One region of the Proteocatella sp. QWL-06 genome, then DNA from elsewhere that is predicted to be linked to it. Evidence: a T-box and tRNA genes for the amino acid it is inferred to sense, from the RefSeq annotation. Region 1 holds a T-box; the other regions hold tRNA genes.
What was found. A T-box is a leader RNA that pairs with one kind of tRNA and senses whether it is charged. The one in region 1 lies ahead of alaS (alanine--tRNA ligase), so its partner is inferred to be a tRNA-Ala.
Positions count from the first base shown of each region.

Region 2: it has a tRNA-Ala gene. The T-box ahead of alaS (alanine--tRNA ligase) is inferred to sense a tRNA for this amino acid. The anticodon was not compared.
Region 3: it has a tRNA-Ala gene. The T-box ahead of alaS (alanine--tRNA ligase) is inferred to sense a tRNA for this amino acid. The anticodon was not compared.
Region 4: it has a tRNA-Ala gene. The T-box ahead of alaS (alanine--tRNA ligase) is inferred to sense a tRNA for this amino acid. The anticodon was not compared.

Region 1 is NZ_CM178755.1:1,287,786-1,290,946, reverse strand. Features, by position in the region: gene nifS (cysteine desulfurase NifS) at 1-622, shown strand, start outside; gene nifU (Fe-S cluster assembly scaffold protein NifU) at 622-1,059, shown strand; T-box leader at 1,128-1,317, shown strand; gene alaS (alanine--tRNA ligase) at 1,364-3,161, shown strand, end outside.
Region 2 is NZ_CM178755.1:1,984,305-1,987,465, reverse strand. Features, by position in the region: rRNA gene AC4PGZ_RS09580 (16S ribosomal RNA) at 1-1,092, shown strand, start outside; tRNA gene AC4PGZ_RS09575 (tRNA-Ala) at 1,160-1,235, shown strand; rRNA gene AC4PGZ_RS09570 (23S ribosomal RNA) at 1,662-3,161, shown strand, end outside.
Region 3 is NZ_CM178755.1:425,515-428,675, reverse strand. Features, by position in the region: rRNA gene AC4PGZ_RS02095 (23S ribosomal RNA) at 1-758, opposite strand, end outside; tRNA gene AC4PGZ_RS02090 (tRNA-Ala) at 1,199-1,274, opposite strand; rRNA gene AC4PGZ_RS02085 (16S ribosomal RNA) at 1,342-2,976, opposite strand.
Region 4 is NZ_CM178755.1:418,435-421,595, reverse strand. Features, by position in the region: rRNA gene AC4PGZ_RS01970 (23S ribosomal RNA) at 1-1,474, opposite strand, end outside; tRNA gene AC4PGZ_RS01965 (tRNA-Ala) at 1,915-1,990, opposite strand; rRNA gene AC4PGZ_RS01960 (16S ribosomal RNA) at 2,058-3,161, opposite strand, start outside.

The DNA.
Region 1 (3,161 bases):
TGTAAATGAAATGAATATAGATATGCTTTCGCTTTCTGGTCACAAAATATATGCACCAAAAGGCATAGGTGCCCTCTATATAAAAAAGGGAATAAGAATTCACAATCTTATTCACGGAGGAGGACAGGAAAGAAAGCTAAGAGCAGGTACTGAAAATACAGCAGGTATAGCAGCAATTGGAAAAGCATGCGAACTGGCTTTTGAGAACCTCGACAATCACATCATCCGCATGACTGAGCTGAGAGAAAAGCTCATTAGCGGAGTGCTTGAAAGAATTCCTCACACAATAGTTACGGGGGACAGAGAAAACAGGCTGTCGACGCTGGCAAGTTTCTGTTTTAGATTCATCGAAGGTGAAGCACTTCTTCTAAGCCTTGATATGGTAGGTATAGCGGGTTCGAGCGGATCGGCATGTACTTCAGGCGCACTTGATCCTTCTCATGTCCTTATGGCATTAGGACTTACGCATGAGATTGCACACGGGTCTCTTAGACTAAGCCTTTCAGATTTCACCACGGATGAAGATGTTGAATATGCACTGGAAAAGCTGCCTGTAATCGTAGAAAGACTGAGATCGATGTCACCGTTATATGAGGCGTTTTTGAAAGGAGAAAACAAATAATGTATACAAAAGAAGTAATGGATCACTTTTCAAATCCACGTAACGTTGGTGAAATTGAAAATCCTGACGGAGTCGGCGAAGTAGGAAATCCTAAGTGCGGCGATATAATGAAGATATATCTTAAGATTGAAAATGATATAATTGTAGATGTTAAATTCAAAACATTTGGCTGTGGTTCTGCGATAGCAAGCTCAAGCATGTCGACAGAGATGATAAAAGGTAAAAGTATCTATGAAGCGCTTGACCTTACAAACAAAGAGGTAGCAAATGCACTTGGAGGACTCCCTCCTGTGAAGATGCACTGCTCTGTTCTTGCAGAACAGGCAATTAAAAAAGCTATAAGAGACTATGCAATCCATAATAACAAAGTTATCCCTGGACTCACAGATGTCGAGATAGTCGAGGATCACGATCATGGAGAAGAAGAAGAGTTTTAATTCTTAATAAATTTACTATTGAAAAATCATTGAAAATGTTATAATATATATTAAAGAAAATATATAGAAGACATACTATGAAAAGGACTAGTAATTTTACAGGCTGATTCCAGAAAAGAGATGGTTGATGAGAATCTCTACAGCAGTATTATGAAGCTACCTTGGAGTTCATTTGTGAAAACAATGCGTTGATTACGTTATAATCGTGAGATGTTCTATTGAACAAATAAGGTGGTACCGCGTAAATTCGCCCTTATGAGATTAATCTCATAAGGGCTTTTTAACATACATTCAGGAGGTAAATATGAAAGTAAATGAAATCAGATCGGCATTTCTTGAATTTTTCAGAGAAAAAGGACATTATGTTCAGGAAAGCTTCCCGCTAGTTCCTATAAATGACAAGAGTCTGCTGCTTATAAATGCGGGAATGGCGCCATTAAAAAATTATTTCATAGGAACAGAAACTCCGCCAAGCAAAAGAATGGTGAGCTGCCAGAAGTGCATCAGAACGGGTGACATAGAGAATGTAGGAATAACTGCAAGGCACGCGACCTTCTTTGAGATGCTCGGAAATTTTTCGTTTGGTGATTACTTTAAAAATGAGGCAACTCAATGGGCGTGGGAATTTGTTACAGAATACCTCAAGCTGGATAAGGATCTGCTTTGGGTTACAGTATACGAAGAAGATGATGAAGCTCTTGAAATATGGGCACAGAATGTAAAAGTTCCAAGAGAAAGAATCGTTAAGCTTGGAAAAGCGGATAACTTCTGGGAGATTGGAACCGGAACTGGTCCATGTGGTCCATGCTCAGAAATATATATAGACAGAGGCGAAAAATATGGCTGTGGTTCTGATACATGCAAGCCTGGATGCGACTGTGACAGATTCCTCGAGTTCTGGAATCTTGTGTTCACTCAGTTTGACAAGGATGAAGAAGGAAACTACAACAGGCTAAAGAACCCAAATATCGATACAGGTATGGGACTCGAGAGAATTGCCTGCATAATGCAGGGGGTAGACAGTATTTTTGATATTGATACCATGAAGAACATTAGAGATCAGGTCTGCAGAATATCAAAAAAAGAATATAATTCAAGCAATCAAACTGACATCTCAATCAGAATAATTACAGATCACGTAAGGGCGGTCACTTTCATGTTATGTGACGGGGTGCTTCCATCAAATGAAGGAAGAGGATATATTCTTAGAAGGCTATTGAGAAGGGCGGCAAGACACGGAAAGCTGCTTGGAATAAATGGAGAGTTTCTCTGCGAGCTTTGTGATGTTGTAATCGCAGAATTTGGCGATGCTTATCCGCAGCTTGTTGAAAAGAAAGAATATATAAAGAAGATAATCCTTATCGAAGAACAGAAGTTCATTGAGACAATTGATCAGGGACTAAGCATACTGGAAAATCTGATAAATGAGCTTGACAATAAAAACTCCGATACGCTTTCAGGTGAAGAAGCCTTCAAGCTGTATGATACATTCGGATTCCCTATTGAGATGACAGAAGAGATTCTTCAGGAAAACGCAAAGAAGGTAGACAGAGAAGAATTCGAAAGACTGATGGATGAGCAGAGGGAAAAAGCTAGAACAGCAAGGCTCAGCCAGGACAATGAAGGCTGGAAAAAAGACAGCCTTGAAATTCCAGCTGACATCTCTACAGAGTTCATAGGATATGAATACACTGAAGCAGATGTAAGAGTACTCTATGTAAGCAATGAAACAGATGGTTCAGAGGTACTGAATCCAGGCGAAAAAGGGATAGTAATATTTGACAGGACGCCTTTTTATGCTGAAGGTGGAGGACAGGTAGGAGACAAGGGAACTGTATATTCTAAAAGTGTAAATGCAGCAGTCATAGATACTCAGAAAGCATCTGGCCAGATTATAATACACAAAGTATCTGTAAACAGTGGAAAGCTGCAGACTGGAGATAATGTCAGAGCACAGATTGAATCAGGCAAGAGAAAAAGTATCCAGGCTAATCACAGCGCTACTCACCTTCTACACAGAGCGCTTAAGATGGTACTGGGAGAGCATGTCGCGCAGGCAGGATCTTATGTAAATGACAGCAGGCTGAGATTTGACTTTACTC
Region 2 (3,161 bases), 700 kb from region 1:
TCGGGTCGTAAAACTCTGTCCTAAGGGAAGATAATGACGGTACCTTAGGAGGAAGCCCCGGCTAACTACGTGCCAGCAGCCGCGGTAATACGTAGGGGGCAAGCGTTATCCGGAATTACTGGGCGTAAAGGGTGCGTAGGTGGCCTGACAAGTCAGGGGTCAAAGGCAACGGCTCAACCGTTGTAAGCCCTTGAAACTGTCGGGCTTGAGTTCAGGAGAGGAAAGCGGAATTCCTAGTGTAGCGGTGAAATGCGTAGATATTAGGAGGAACACCAGTGGCGAAGGCGGCTTTCTGGACTGATACTGACACTGAGGCACGAAAGCGTGGGGAGCAAACAGGATTAGATACCCTGGTAGTCCACGCCGTAAACGATGAGTACTAGGTGTCGGCCCTAAGGGTCGGTGCCGCAGTTAACACATTAAGTACTCCGCCTGGGAAGTACGCTCGCAAGAGTGAAACTCAAAGGAATTGACGGGGACCCGCACAAGTAGCGGAGCATGTGGTTTAATTCGAAGCAACGCGAAGAACCTTACCTAAGCTTGACATCCCTCTGAAAGCCCCTTAATCGGGGCCCCTCTTCGGAGCAGAGGTGACAGGTGGTGCATGGTTGTCGTCAGCTCGTGTCGTGAGATGTTGGGTTAAGTCCCGCAACGAGCGCAACCCTTGTCTTTAGTTGCCAGCAGCTTGGCTGGGCACTCTAGAGAGACTGCCGAGGATAACTCGGAGGAAGGTGGGGATGACGTCAAATCATCATGCCCCTTATGCTTAGGGCTACACACGTGCTACAATGGCTGTTACAAAGGGTTGCCAAGCCGCGAGGTGGAGCTAATCCCATAAAGACAGTCTAAGTTCGGATTGCAGGCTGAAACTCGCCTGCATGAAGCTGGAGTTACTAGTAATCGCAGATCAGAATGCTGCGGTGAATGCGTTCCCGGGTCTTGTACACACCGCCCGTCACACCACGGGAGTTGGGGGGGCCCAAAGTCAACTATCCAACCGTAAGGGGGAAGTTGCCTAAGGCAAAACCAATGACTGGGGTGAAGTCGTAACAAGGTAGCCGTATCGGAAGGTGCGGCTGGATCACCTCCTTTCTAGGGAGAAACTATTCTGCTGTTTAGTCTTGAGGGTTCATCTCTCAAATAATATTCAATGACCAGTGGGGGCTTAGCTCAGCTGGGAGAGCACCTGCCTTGCACGCAGGGGGTCAAGGGTTCGATCCCCTTAGTCTCCACCATTAAAACATTGAATATATTGTACCTTGAAAACTGCATACCAATTAAAAGAAACACATCTTTTAATTCCAGAATATAAATTACAGATGATACGCAAAGACGAAGAAAGAAATACAAATATACTAATCACCCTAAAAGTTGATAAAGTTATGTAGGTCTGAAATCCGTCGAAGGTAACACAAACTGTAATTTCATCGAGAAAAAAACAAAACAGTTAAAAATATCTATTATTTTTAACAACAATTCTTAAGTTGATTGCAAAATCATCAATAGATTTAAAGACGGCGAAAGCCGATTAAATAAACAGGCGAAAGATTTACAAGAAATCCGAGGCGTGGATTGAGCGACTGAGCGAGCGTACTGACGTACGTGAGTGAATGAGTGAAAGAACACAACAAAGGAGTTTGCAGTAAATGTGAAGCCGAATAGGTCAAGTTATTAAGAGCGTAAGGTGGATGCCTTGGCGCCAGGAGCCGATGAAGGACGTGGTAAGCTGCGATAAGCTTCGGGGAGGTGCAAGCAACCTTCGATCCGAAGATTTCCGAATGAGGAAACTCATACAGGGTAATGCCTGTATATCTCTGCATGAATACATAGTGCAGTGAGGGGAACCCGGAGAACTGAAACATCTAAGTACCCGGAGGAAAAGAAAGAAAACTCGATTCCCTAAGTAGCGGCGAGCGAAAGGGGAACAGCCTAAACCTGATCGGTTTTCCGGTCAGGGGTTTTGGACACCATCATGGAATAGAGGTATCATAGTAGAAGAGCTTTGGAAAGAGCCGCCGCAGAGGGTAACAGCCCCGTAAACGAAATGAGAAGACTTCCAGGTGTATCCAGAGTACCACGAGACACGTGAAACCTTGTGGGAAGATAGGGGGACCACCCCCTAAGGCTAAATACTACCTGGCGACCGATAGAGAATAGTACCGTGAGGGAAAGGTGAAAAGAACCCCGGGAGGGGAGTGAAATAGAACCTGAAACCTTATGCTTACAAGCTGTAGGAGCACGTTAATGTGTGACTGCGTACTTTTTGTAGAACGGGCCAACGAGTTGCGGTATTGAGCAAGGTTAAGGACTTCTGGTCCGAAGCCGTAGCGAAAGCGAGTCTTAACAGGGCGAAAGTTCAATGCTGCAGACCCGAAACCAGGCGACCTATCCATGGTCAGGTTGAAGTTTCCTTAATCGGAAATGGAGGACCGAACCCACGCACGTTGAAAAGTGCGGGGATGAACTGTGGATAGCGGTGAAATTCCAATCGAGCCTGGAGATAGCTGGTTCTCTCCGAAATAGCTTTAGGGCTAGCGTCGAGGTTAAGATTGCGGGAGGTAGAGCACTGAATGTCCTAGGGGCCCTTTGGGTTACCGAAGACTATCAAACTCCGAATGCCCGTACATCATACTCGGCAGTCAGACTATGGGTGATAAGGTCCATGGTCAAGAGGGTAACAGCCCAGACCGTCAGCTAAGGTCCCAAAATATATGTTAAGTGGAAAAGGATGTGGGATTGCACAGACAACCAGGATGTTGGCTTAGAAGCAGCCACTCATTTAAAGAGTGCGTAATAGCTCACTGGTCGAGTGGTCCCGCGCCGAAAATTACCGGGGCTCAAACATATTACCGAAGCTACGGATTCTCCGTAAGGAGAGTGGTAGGAGAGCGTCGTATACAGGCTGAAGCTGTACCGTAAGGAGCAGTGGACAGTATACGAGTGAGAATGTTGGCATGAGTAGCGAGATGGGGGTGAGAATCCCCCAGGCCGAAAACCCAAGGTTTCCTGAGGAAGGTTCGTCCTCTCAGGGTTAGTCGGGGCCTAAGCCGAGGCCGAAAGGCGTAGGTGATGGACAACGGGTGTAGATTCCCGTACCACCAAAGATCGTTTGAGCAATGGGGTGACACAGAAGGATAGCAGAAGCGCGCTGTTGGTTATGC
Region 3 (3,161 bases), 860 kb from region 1:
CCGATTAAGGAAACTTCAACCTGACCATGGATAGGTCGCCTGGTTTCGGGTCTGCAGCATTGAACTTTCGCCCTGTTAAGACTCGCTTTCGCTACGGCTTCGGACCAGAAGTCCTTAACCTTGCTCAATACCGCAACTCGTTGGCCCGTTCTACAAAAAGTACGCAGTCACACATTAACGTGCTCCTACAGCTTGTAAGCATAAGGTTTCAGGTTCTATTTCACTCCCCTCCCGGGGTTCTTTTCACCTTTCCCTCACGGTACTATTCTCTATCGGTCGCCAGGTAGTATTTAGCCTTAGGGGGTGGTCCCCCTATCTTCCCACAAGGTTTCACGTGTCTCGTGGTACTCTGGATACACCTGGAAGTCTTCTCATTTCGTTTACGGGGCTGTTACCCTCTGCGGCGGCTCTTTCCAAAGCTCTTCTACTATGATACCTCTATTCCATGATGGTGTCCAAAACCCCTGACCGGAAAACCGATCAGGTTTAGGCTGTTCCCCTTTCGCTCGCCGCTACTTAGGGAATCGAGTTTTCTTTCTTTTCCTCCGGGTACTTAGATGTTTCAGTTCTCCGGGTTCCCCTCACTGCACTATGTATTCATGCAGAGATATACAGGCATTACCCTGTATGAGTTTCCTCATTCGGAAATCTTCGGATCGAAGGTTGCTTGCACCTCCCCGAAGCTTATCGCAGCTTACCACGTCCTTCATCGGCTCCTGGCGCCAAGGCATCCACCTTACGCTCTTAATAACTTGACCTATATAAATCAATATTTACTGCGACATTCTTTGTTGAGCTCCGCTCTCATTCAGTTACGTACGATAGTACGCGCCTTCACTCGTTTGTTCACTCGCCTCGACTGTCTTGTAAATCTTGGTTTCTCTTTATGGGACTCTCACCCGCTCTCGGCTTTCGCCGTCTTTAAATCTATTGATGATTTTGCAATCAACTTAAGAATTGTTGTTAAAAATAATAGATATTTTTAACTGTTTTGTTTTTTTCTCGATGAAATTACAGTTTGTGTTACCTTTGACGGATTTCAGACCTACATAACTTTATCAACTTTTAGGGTGATTAGTATATTTGTATTTCTTTCTTCGTCTTTGCGTATCATCTGTAATTTATATTCTGGAATTAAAAGATGTGTTTCTTTTAATTGGTATGCAGTTTTCAAGGTACAATATATTCAATGTTTTAATGGTGGAGACTAAGGGGATCGAACCCTTGACCCCCTGCGTGCAAGGCAGGTGCTCTCCCAGCTGAGCTAAGCCCCCACTGGTCATTGAATATTATTTGAGAGATGAACCCTCAAGACTAAACAGCAGAATAGTTTCTCCCTAGAAAGGAGGTGATCCAGCCGCACCTTCCGATACGGCTACCTTGTTACGACTTCACCCCAGTCATTGGTTTTGCCTTAGGCAACTTCCCCCTTACGGTTGGATAGTTGACTTTGGGCCCCCCCAACTCCCGTGGTGTGACGGGCGGTGTGTACAAGACCCGGGAACGCATTCACCGCAGCATTCTGATCTGCGATTACTAGTAACTCCAGCTTCATGCAGGCGAGTTTCAGCCTGCAATCCGAACTTAGACTGTCTTTATGGGATTAGCTCCACCTCGCGGCTTGGCAACCCTTTGTAACAGCCATTGTAGCACGTGTGTAGCCCTAAGCATAAGGGGCATGATGATTTGACGTCATCCCCACCTTCCTCCGAGTTATCCTCGGCAGTCTCTCTAGAGTGCCCAGCCAAGCTGCTGGCAACTAAAGACAAGGGTTGCGCTCGTTGCGGGACTTAACCCAACATCTCACGACACGAGCTGACGACAACCATGCACCACCTGTCACCTCTGCTCCGAAGAGGGGCCCCGATTAAGGGGCTTTCAGAGGGATGTCAAGCTTAGGTAAGGTTCTTCGCGTTGCTTCGAATTAAACCACATGCTCCGCTACTTGTGCGGGTCCCCGTCAATTCCTTTGAGTTTCACTCTTGCGAGCGTACTTCCCAGGCGGAGTACTTAATGTGTTAACTGCGGCACCGACCCTTAGGGCCGACACCTAGTACTCATCGTTTACGGCGTGGACTACCAGGGTATCTAATCCTGTTTGCTCCCCACGCTTTCGTGCCTCAGTGTCAGTATCAGTCCAGAAAGCCGCCTTCGCCACTGGTGTTCCTCCTAATATCTACGCATTTCACCGCTACACTAGGAATTCCGCTTTCCTCTCCTGAACTCAAGCCCGACAGTTTCAAGGGCTTACAACGGTTGAGCCGTTGCCTTTGACCCCTGACTTGTCAGGCCACCTACGCACCCTTTACGCCCAGTAATTCCGGATAACGCTTGCCCCCTACGTATTACCGCGGCTGCTGGCACGTAGTTAGCCGGGGCTTCCTCCTAAGGTACCGTCATTATCTTCCCTTAGGACAGAGTTTTACGACCCGAAGGCCTTCATCACTCACGCGGCGTTGCTGCATCAGGCTTGCGCCCATTGTGCAATATTCCCCACTGCTGCCTCCCGTAGGAGTCTGGACCGTGTCTCAGTTCCAGTGTGGCCGATCACCCTCTCAGGTCGGCTACTGATCGTCGCCTTGGTAGGCTTTTACCCCACCAACAAGCTAATCAGACGCAGGCTCATCCTTGTCCGCATGACTTTGATACAGTCCCGATGCCAGGTCTGTATTTCATCCGGTATTAGCACACCTTTCGATGTGTTATCCCGGTGACAAGGGCAGATTACCCACGCGTTACGCACCCGTCCGCCGCTAACTTATTATTCAACACTCAAGGCTCTATCCCCGTCAGGGGCTGTGTAAGCACTTTTGGCGAATGCGAATTTCTTCTACCCTTGAAAACCAAGGTTGAAATTCACAATTACGCTGGCTTTTTATATAAAGCTCTCAGTGTTGAATAATAAGTCCGCTCGACTTGCATGTGTTAAGCACGCCGCCAGCGTTCATCCTGAGCCAGGATCAAACTCTTAAATTTAATGGTTTGACTGGCCGGATTAAACATCCGACATATCTATTTTGTTATCTCAATAAATTGAAATTACGGTTTGTTTCTTTTTTTGATGATCACCCGAAGGCTCTCATCTAAATGGTTTGTATATTCTGCTGTTTAGTTTTCAAGGTTCATATTTCTGTGTTGTCGCGTTCAAGTTTATCTCCCGG
Region 4 (3,161 bases), 870 kb from region 1:
TCCTTCTGTGTCACCCCATTGCTCAAACGATCTTTGGTGGTACGGGAATCTACACCCGTTGTCCATCACCTACGCCTTTCGGCCTCGGCTTAGGCCCCGACTAACCCTGAGAGGACGAACCTTCCTCAGGAAACCTTGGGTTTTCGGCCTGGGGGATTCTCACCCCCATCTCGCTACTCATGCCAACATTCTCACTCGTATACTGTCCACTGCTCCTTACGGTACAGCTTCAGCCTGTATACGACGCTCTCCTACCACTCTCCTTACGGAGAATCCGTAGCTTCGGTAATATGTTTGAGCCCCGGTAATTTTCGGCGCGGGACCACTCGACCAGTGAGCTATTACGCACTCTTTAAATGAGTGGCTGCTTCTAAGCCAACATCCTGGTTGTCTGTGCAATCCCACATCCTTTTCCACTTAACATATATTTTGGGACCTTAGCTGACGGTCTGGGCTGTTACCCTCTTGACCATGGACCTTATCACCCATAGTCTGACTGCCGAGTATGATGTACGGGCATTCGGAGTTTGATAGTCTTCGGTAACCCAAAGGGCCCCTAGGACATTCAGTGCTCTACCTCCCGCAATCTTAACCTCGACGCTAGCCCTAAAGCTATTTCGGAGAGAACCAGCTATCTCCAGGCTCGATTGGAATTTCACCGCTATCCACAGTTCATCCCCGCACTTTTCAACGTGCGTGGGTTCGGTCCTCCATTTCCGATTAAGGAAACTTCAACCTGACCATGGATAGGTCGCCTGGTTTCGGGTCTGCAGCATTGAACTTTCGCCCTGTTAAGACTCGCTTTCGCTACGGCTTCGGACCAGAAGTCCTTAACCTTGCTCAATACCGCAACTCGTTGGCCCGTTCTACAAAAAGTACGCAGTCACACATTAACGTGCTCCTACAGCTTGTAAGCATAAGGTTTCAGGTTCTATTTCACTCCCCTCCCGGGGTTCTTTTCACCTTTCCCTCACGGTACTATTCTCTATCGGTCGCCAGGTAGTATTTAGCCTTAGGGGGTGGTCCCCCTATCTTCCCACAAGGTTTCACGTGTCTCGTGGTACTCTGGATACACCTGGAAGTCTTCTCATTTCGTTTACGGGGCTGTTACCCTCTGCGGCGGCTCTTTCCAAAGCTCTTCTACTATGATACCTCTATTCCATGATGGTGTCCAAAACCCCTGACCGGAAAACCGATCAGGTTTAGGCTGTTCCCCTTTCGCTCGCCGCTACTTAGGGAATCGAGTTTTCTTTCTTTTCCTCCGGGTACTTAGATGTTTCAGTTCTCCGGGTTCCCCTCACTGCACTATGTATTCATGCAGAGATATACAGGCATTACCCTGTATGAGTTTCCTCATTCGGAAATCTTCGGATCGAAGGTTGCTTGCACCTCCCCGAAGCTTATCGCAGCTTACCACGTCCTTCATCGGCTCCTGGCGCCAAGGCATCCACCTTACGCTCTTAATAACTTGACCTATATAAATCAATATTTACTGCGACATTCTTTGTTGAGCTCCGCTCTCATTCAGTTACGTACGATAGTACGCGCCTTCACTCGTTTGTTCACTCGCCTCGACTGTCTTGTAAATCTTGGTTTCTCTTTATGGGACTCTCACCCGCTCTCGGCTTTCGCCGTCTTTAAATCTATTGATGATTTTGCAATCAACTTAAGAATTGTTGTTAAAAATAATAGATATTTTTAACTGTTTTGTTTTTTTCTCGATGAAATTACAGTTTGTGTTACCTTTGACGGATTTCAGACCTACATAACTTTATCAACTTTTAGGGTGATTAGTATATTTGTATTTCTTTCTTCGTCTTTGCGTATCATCTGTAATTTATATTCTGGAATTAAAAGATGTGTTTCTTTTAATTGGTATGCAGTTTTCAAGGTACAATATATTCAATGTTTTAATGGTGGAGACTAAGGGGATCGAACCCTTGACCCCCTGCGTGCAAGGCAGGTGCTCTCCCAGCTGAGCTAAGCCCCCACTGGTCATTGAATATTATTTGAGAGATGAACCCTCAAGACTAAACAGCAGAATAGTTTCTCCCTAGAAAGGAGGTGATCCAGCCGCACCTTCCGATACGGCTACCTTGTTACGACTTCACCCCAGTCATTGGTTTTGCCTTAGGCAACTTCCCCCTTACGGTTGGATAGTTGACTTTGGGCCCCCCCAACTCCCGTGGTGTGACGGGCGGTGTGTACAAGACCCGGGAACGCATTCACCGCAGCATTCTGATCTGCGATTACTAGTAACTCCAGCTTCATGCAGGCGAGTTTCAGCCTGCAATCCGAACTTAGACTGTCTTTATGGGATTAGCTCCACCTCGCGGCTTGGCAACCCTTTGTAACAGCCATTGTAGCACGTGTGTAGCCCTAAGCATAAGGGGCATGATGATTTGACGTCATCCCCACCTTCCTCCGAGTTATCCTCGGCAGTCTCTCTAGAGTGCCCAGCCAAGCTGCTGGCAACTAAAGACAAGGGTTGCGCTCGTTGCGGGACTTAACCCAACATCTCACGACACGAGCTGACGACAACCATGCACCACCTGTCACCTCTGCTCCGAAGAGGGGCCCCGATTAAGGGGCTTTCAGAGGGATGTCAAGCTTAGGTAAGGTTCTTCGCGTTGCTTCGAATTAAACCACATGCTCCGCTACTTGTGCGGGTCCCCGTCAATTCCTTTGAGTTTCACTCTTGCGAGCGTACTTCCCAGGCGGAGTACTTAATGTGTTAACTGCGGCACCGACCCTTAGGGCCGACACCTAGTACTCATCGTTTACGGCGTGGACTACCAGGGTATCTAATCCTGTTTGCTCCCCACGCTTTCGTGCCTCAGTGTCAGTATCAGTCCAGAAAGCCGCCTTCGCCACTGGTGTTCCTCCTAATATCTACGCATTTCACCGCTACACTAGGAATTCCGCTTTCCTCTCCTGAACTCAAGCCCGACAGTTTCAAGGGCTTACAACGGTTGAGCCGTTGCCTTTGACCCCTGACTTGTCAGGCCACCTACGCACCCTTTACGCCCAGTAATTCCGGATAACGCTTGCCCCCTACGTATTACCGCGGCTGCTGGCACGTAGTTAGCCGGGGCTTCCTCCTAAGGTACCGTCATTATCTTCCCTTAGGACAGAGTTTTACGACCCGAAGGCCTTCATCA